Linked DNA regions of Salinarimonas sp.. The protein of the gene in region 2 interacts with the protein of the main gene of each other region in a pairwise test. Links are inferred from orthologs where the notes say so. Each region holds a gene or a part of one and is shown on either strand. Other genes may lie near its edges.

Region 1 (3,351 bases), 2.3 Mb from region 2 along the record:
CGAGCTCCTCGGCGGTCATTTTCTGCCACCCGGCCGCTCGACGCTCACGCCCCCCGTTCACGCCGTCCTGCATGCGAAGCGCCGTTTCGTAGAAGGCCAGCGCACGCTTGGCTTTGGCGAGCGCTTCGTCCCTCGTGTCGGCCTCGAAACAGAAATAAGGGGAACGATTGGTCGCTGCAACCCATTTCTGGCCAGTTTTGATGGTGTAGACGTTCAGGTCCGAAAGGTTGGTCATCGTCGGTCTCCTTCGTCGTAAAGGTGAGGTCCGTTGGCGCCGACGCAGGCGCTCGGCGGCTCACCGCATTCGACGAGACCCCTCCGCCCACGTCGCCGCCGATGCCGCTCCCTGGCGAGTGTCCATGCTGCCCCCTGACACGCGATTGCGCGCAACGAAATCATTGGACCCCGACCGTATATCCCGACGCAGCGAAATGCAACCGATACCCGGTAGCCATTCCGTGATCGATCCGATCGTGTGTCCCGAATCGCACAGTCCGGCAACGCGAGACGCAGCAGCCGCGTTCCACGCCGGACCGATCGCACCTGTCACGCCCGCAGCGTCGCCCCCGTCTTCTTCGCCACCTCGCTCACGATCCTCTCGGAGATCGCCTCGATCTCGGCGTCGGTGAGCGTCTTCTCGCGCGGCTGGAGGGTGACGGCGATCGCCACCGACTTCTTGCCGACCTCGATCCGCTCGCCCTCGTAGACGTCGAAGACCGCGATGTCGGCGATCAGCCCGCGCTCGGCGCCTTGCGCCGCGCGCACGATCGCCGCCGCCTCGACGCCCGCGTCCACCACGAAGGCGAAGTCGCGCGAGAGCGGCTGGTAGCCCGAGAGCGCGAGCGCGGGCTTGACCTTGGTCGGCTTGGCCTTCGGCGCGGGCAGCGCGTCGAGCGTGATCTCGAAGGCGACGAGCGGCCCCTTGGCGTCGAGCGCCTTCAGCACGGAGGGGTGCAGCTCGCCGAAATAGCCGAACACGGCCTTGGGCCCGAGCTGGATCCGGCCCGAGCGGCCCGGATGCATCCAGTCCGGCCCGCCATGCACGATCTGCAGCGAGCCGACCGGCAGGCCGAACGCCGCGAGCAGCGCCAGCGCGTCCGCCTTGGCGTCGAACAGGTCGACGGCGCGCGCGCCGCCGTCCCAATGCCGGCCGACGCCCTCGAGCCGCGCCGTGCCGCGCCGCAGGGCGGCGGCGCGCATGGTCTGGCCCTCGGGCGTGTCGGCGTGGAAGCACTGGCCCACCTCGAACAGGGCGACGTCGCCGAAGCCGCGATCGGCGTTGCGCTGCGCCGACTTGACGAGACCCGGCAGCAGGCTCGGGCGCATGTCCGAGAGGTCGGAGGCGATGGGGTTGGCGAGCTCGAGCGACGGGTCGCCGCCGCCGAACAGGATCGCCTCCTCCTTGGCGATGAACGACCAGGTCACGGCCTCCAGCAGGCCGCGGGAGGCGAGCAGGCGCTTGGCCGCGCGGGTGCGCTTCTGGATCAGCGTGAGCACCGGCTTCGACACGCCGCCGAGCCGCGGCAGCGGCGTCGCCTCGACGCGGTCGAGGCCGGCGATGCGCACGACCTCCTCCACGAGATCGGCCTTCCCCTCGATGTCCGGGCGCCAGGACGGCGGCAGCACCTTCACCGCGTCGCCGGAGCCGGAGATCTGGAAGCCGAGATCCATCAGGATCGCCTTCGCCTCGGCCGGCGGCACGTCGAGCCCGGAGAGGCGCTTCGTCTCGCTCCAGGGGAAGGCGACGATGCGGCTCGTGTCCGGGATCTCGCCCGCGAGCGTGCGGCGCGTCGGCTCGCCGCCGCAGATGTCGAGCACCATGCGGGTGGCGAGGTCGAGGCCCGGCAGGGTCTCGTTGGGATCGACGCCGCGCTCGAAGCGGTAGCGCGCATCCGTGACGATGCCGAGCCGCCGCCCCGTCTGCGCGATGTTGAGCGGGTCCCACAGGGCCGACTCGATGAGCACGTTCGTCGTCGTCTCGTCGCAGCCCGAATGCTCGCCGCCCATGATGCCGCCGATGGATTCGGGGCCGTTGTCGTCGGCGATGATCACGTGGTGCGGGTCGAGCTCGTAGGTCTTGCCGTCGAGCGCGAGGATCGTCTCGCCCGCGCGCGCCTTGCGCACGACGAGGTCGCCCTTCACCTTGTCGGCGTCGAAGACGTGGAGCGGGCGGCCGCGGTCGAAGGTGACGTAGTTGGTGATGTCGACGAGGGCGTTGATCGGGCGAAGCCCGATCGCCACGAGGCGCCGCTGCATCCAGGCGGGCGAAGGCCCGTTGCGCACGCCGCGTACGAGCCGCAAGCCGAAGGCCGGGCACAGATTCTCCTCGCCGGGGAGATCGCGGATCACGCGCACCGGCGTCTCGCCGCTGCCCTCGACGGGGAGCTGGCGCTCGGGCTTGAGCGCGCCGAGGCCGGCGGCGGCGAGGTCGCGGGCGATGCCGCGCACCGAGGTGCAGTCGCCGCGGTTCGGCGTCAGGTTGATCTCGATCACCGGATCGTCGAGGCCGGCATAGGCGGCGTAGGCCTGGCCGATCGGCGCGTCCTCCGGCAGGTCGATGATGCCGTCGTGATCCTCGGAAAGCTCGAGCTCCGCCTCGGAGCAGAGCATCCCGGCGCTCTCGACGCCGCGGATGACGCCGACGCCGAGCGTGATGTCCTTGCCCGGGATGTAGGTCCCCGGCGGCGCGAACACGCTCTTCATGCCCGTGCGCGCGTTCGGCGCGCCGCAGACGACCTGGATCGGCGCGGCGCCGTCGCCGAGATCGACCTTGCAGACGCGCAGCCGGTCGGCGTTCGGGTGCTGCTCGGCGGAGAGCACGGACGCGATCCGGTAGGGCGCGAGCGCCTTCGCCTTGTCCTCGACGCCCTCCACCTCGAGGCCGATGCGGGTGAGCGTCTCGACGATCTCGTCGAGGGAGGCGGAGGTCTCGAGATGCTCCTCGAGCCAGGAGAGGGTGAATTTCATCGGGTCGTCCGTTCGTGTCGTCGAGGGCGCCGGTCAGGGACGGGGCTTGAAGAGGAGGCGGGCGGCGAGGTCGAGGCGAATGTCTGTCGGTACGGCCGAGAGCGCGGCGATGCCGTCGCGCGCGTCGTCGACCGCGCCGCGCGCCTCGGCGAGGGTAAAGGAGCTGCGCGGATCGTAGTCCGCGCGATGCCTCAGCTCCTGGAGATCGATGAAGACGTCGGCGAAGCTCGCGACGCCGAGATGGAGCGCCTGAACGTCGCGACGGCGCAGGACTTCCTTGGCGAACCCGTGCTGAAGCGCCCGGTAGGTCAGGGACCAGGCCTCGGTCGCCGCCTTCGTGCGCCCGACGAGCGCGTCCGCCGCCAGGCGCGCAGCCGCATGAAA
Region 2 (3,226 bases):
TCGCGGATAGCCTCGCGCGGTTCTCGCTGCAGCGCGAAACCGCCGACTTGTCGGCGCAGGCGACACCCGATGCGCGACGCCGGAGGCGCCGGCCTCCCCCGGCGCTGCGGCGCGTGCGCGCAAGACGCCGCCTCTCCTGGAAAGGCGCAGCTCACGAATTGCTTTCGCGCGCCCCATCGCTATAGTCCGCGCCGCTTTCCGACCTTCGCGCGGATGCGAGCCTCTTCACCAGCGCCGCCGGCGCGGGCCGCGCCGCGGACATCGCAATGGAGCAGCGTGTGATCACTCCAGCTTACGCACAGGCCGCGGGAGCGGGCGGCGGGGACATCTTCCTCCAGCTCGTCCCCTTCATCCTGATCTTCGTCATCATGTGGTTCCTGATCATCCGCCCGCAGCAGAAGCGGGTGAAGGCGCATCAAGAGATGGTGAAGAGCCTGCGCCGGGGCGACAACGTGGTGACGTCGGGCGGTCTCGTCGGCAAGATCTCGAAGGTCGTCGACGACGGCGAGATCGAGGTGGAAATCGCCGACGGCGTGCGCGTTCGCGTCGTGCGCGCCATGGTCACCGAGGTCCGCTCGAAGAGCGAGCCCGTGAAGATCGACAAGTAAGGTCCGTCAGGCGTAAGGCGTTCGGGCCCCGGCGCGCCGCGCATGCGGCGCGCGCGAGACGGGGTCGCCGGCGCCGCGCGAGCGGCGCGCGCAAGGAAGGTTCGTTCGGGAATGTTGCGCTTCAAGACATCGACCACCATCGCCATTCTGGTGGCGGTCGCCTTCGGCATGCTGCTGGCGATGCCCAACCTGCTCAGCCAGGGGCAGCGCGACGCGCTGGCCGAGGCCACCCCCGGCTTCGTCCCCTCCTTCCTGGTGCCGACGCAGGGGGTCGTGCTCGGCCTCGACCTGCAGGGGGGCTCGCACGTCCTGCTCCAGGTCGACATCGCCGAATTGATGCGTCGCGAGGCCCAGAACCTGCGCGACCAGGTGCGTCAGGCCCTGCGCGAGACCCGCACGCCGCTCGAGGGCGGCATCCAGATGACGTCGCGGGGCGTGCAGCTGCGCGTGCCCGACGCCGCCGCCCGCGCGCAGCTGATGCCGCTCCTGAACGAGCTCGAGATCCCCGTCGAGAACGCGGTCCTGGGCCAGGCCGGCAACGCGGTCGAGGTGACGGAGGGGCCCGACGGGCTCATCACCGCTCTCTACACCGAGGCCGGCGTCACAGAGCGGGTGAACCGCGCGGTGGCCCAGACCATCGAGGTCCTGCGCCGGCGCGTCGACGCGCTCGGCACCACCGAGCCCAACATCCAGCGCCAGGGCGAGGACCGCGTCCTCGTCCAGGTGCCGGGCCTGCAGGATCCCGAGCGGCTCAAGGCGATTCTCGGCGAGACCGCCCAGCTCGAGTTCCGCTTCCTCGCCAATCCCGGCGACAGCGACGTCGAGATGCTGCCCTCGCAGGATCTCGGCGGCGAGCCCGTCTCGGTCGAGCGCCAGATCATCGTCGGCGGCGAGGACCTCACCGACGCCCAGCCCGCCTTCGACCCGCAGACCAACGAGCCCGTCGTCAACTTCCGCTTCAACGTGTCGGGCGCCCAGCGCTTCGGCGAGGCGACGACGCGCAATGTCGGCCGCCAGCTCGCAATCGTGCTCGACGACGAAGTGATCTCCGCCCCGCGCATCCAGTCGCCGATCACCGGCGGCTCGGGCCAGATCTCCGGTCGGTTCTCTGTCCAGGAGGCGAACGATCTCTCCGTGCTGCTGCGCGCCGGCGCGCTGCCCGCGCGGCTCACCATCGTCGAGGAGCGCACCGTCGGGCCCGGCCTCGGCGCCGATTCGATCCGCGCCGGCGTGACCGCCGCGATCGTGGGCGCCATCGCCGTCGTCGCCTTCATGATCGTGTCCTACGGCTTCTTCGGCCTGCTCGCGACGGTCTCGCTGACGGTCAACGTCATCCTGATCCTCGGCCTGCTCTCGGCGCTCGGCGCGACGCTGACGCTGCCGGGCATCGCCGGCATCGTGCTCACGATCGGCATGGCGGTCGATTCGAACGTCCTGATCTTCGAGCGCATCCGCGAGGAGGAGCGCGTCGGGCGATCGGCGGCCTCCGCCCTCGACACGGGCTTCTCGCGCGCGCTCGCCACCATCCTCGACGCCAACCTGACGACGCTGATCGCCGCCGCGGTGCTGTTCTTCCTCGGCACGGGGCCGGTGCGCGGCTTCGCCGTGACCCTGTCGCTGGGCATCATCACGACCGTCTTCACCGCCTACACCCTCACGCGCCTGATGGTCGCGACCTGGTTCCGGGTCAAGCGGCCGAAGAAGCTCGCGGTCTGAGGAGGAGCGAAACCCATGTGGCTCGTCCGCTACATCCCGACCGAGACCAAATACGAGTTCATGCAATGGCGCCGCTGGAGCTTCCCGCTCTCGGCGCTGCTCTCGGTCCTGTGCGTCCTCGCCTTCTTCGCGCTGGGCATGAATTTCGGCATCGACTTCCGCGGCGGCACGCTCGTCGAGCTGCAATCGCGCGAGGGGCCGGCGAATCTGTCGGCCATCCGCGAGGAGGCGAACACGCTCGGCTTCGGCCAGGTCGAGGTGCAGGAATTCGGCGCGCCGACCGACGTCTCGCTGCGCGTCCAGCTCCAGGAGGCGCGGGACGACCTCACCGAGGAGCAGGTCCAGCAGCAGGTCGTCGCCGACCTGCGCGCCGCCTTCGAGGACGCGTACGAGTTCCGCCGCGTCGAGGTGGTGGGCCCGCGCGTCTCCGGCGAGCTCGTCCAGTCCGGCACGCTCGGCGTCGTCTTCGCCATCTTCGGCGTGCTGGTCTATCTCTGGTTCCGCTTCGAGTGGCACTTCGCGGTGGGCGCCGTCATCGCCACCCTGCACGACCTCGTCCTGACGATCGGCTTCTTCGCCATCACCCAGATCGAGTTCAACATGACCTCGATCGCCGCGATCCTCACCATCCTCGGCTACTCGCTCAACGACACGGTCGTGGTCTACGACCGCATCCGCGAGACGCTGCGCAAGTACAAGAAGCTGACCATCCATCAGGTGCTCGACGCCGCGATCAACGCCACGCTCTCGCGCACGATCCTCACCGGCGTCACCACCTTCCTCGCGCTGATCGCGCTGGCGATTCTCGGCGGCGAGATCATCAAGGGCTTCGCCTACGCGATGATCTTCGGCCTCGTGGTGGGCACCTATTCCTCGGTGTTCATCGCCGCGCCGATCCTGAT

The links.
Region 1: the proteins of secD (region 2) and pheT interact in binary tests that used the Escherichia coli proteins (3 or more experiments, as listed by UniProt). The link is inferred for Salinarimonas sp. from one-to-one orthologs.

What each region holds. Positions count from the first base shown.
Region 1 is NZ_CP157794.1:4,804,657-4,808,007, reverse strand. Bases 258-3,296 are described here. They hold pheT (phenylalanine--tRNA ligase subunit beta), read right to left. Parts: upstream 2,968-3,296; coding sequence 547-2,967; downstream 258-546. Other genes in these bases: ABL310_RS22285 (hypothetical protein), read right to left, coding at 3,001-3,296. In the rest of the region: ABL310_RS22295 (hypothetical protein), read right to left, coding at 1-235; more of ABL310_RS22285, read right to left, coding at 3,297-3,351.
Region 2 is NZ_CP157794.1:2,464,623-2,467,848, forward strand. The notes cover bases 108-3,021. They hold secD (protein translocase subunit SecD), read left to right. Parts: upstream 108-719; coding sequence 720-2,324; downstream 2,325-3,021. Other genes in these bases: yajC (preprotein translocase subunit YajC), read left to right, coding at 279-608; secF (protein translocase subunit SecF), read left to right, coding at 2,340-3,021. Also shown: more of secF, read left to right, coding at 3,022-3,226. UniProt on the Escherichia coli protein: Part of the Sec protein translocase complex. Interacts with the SecYEG preprotein conducting channel. SecDF uses the proton motive force (PMF) to complete protein translocation after the ATP-dependent function of SecA.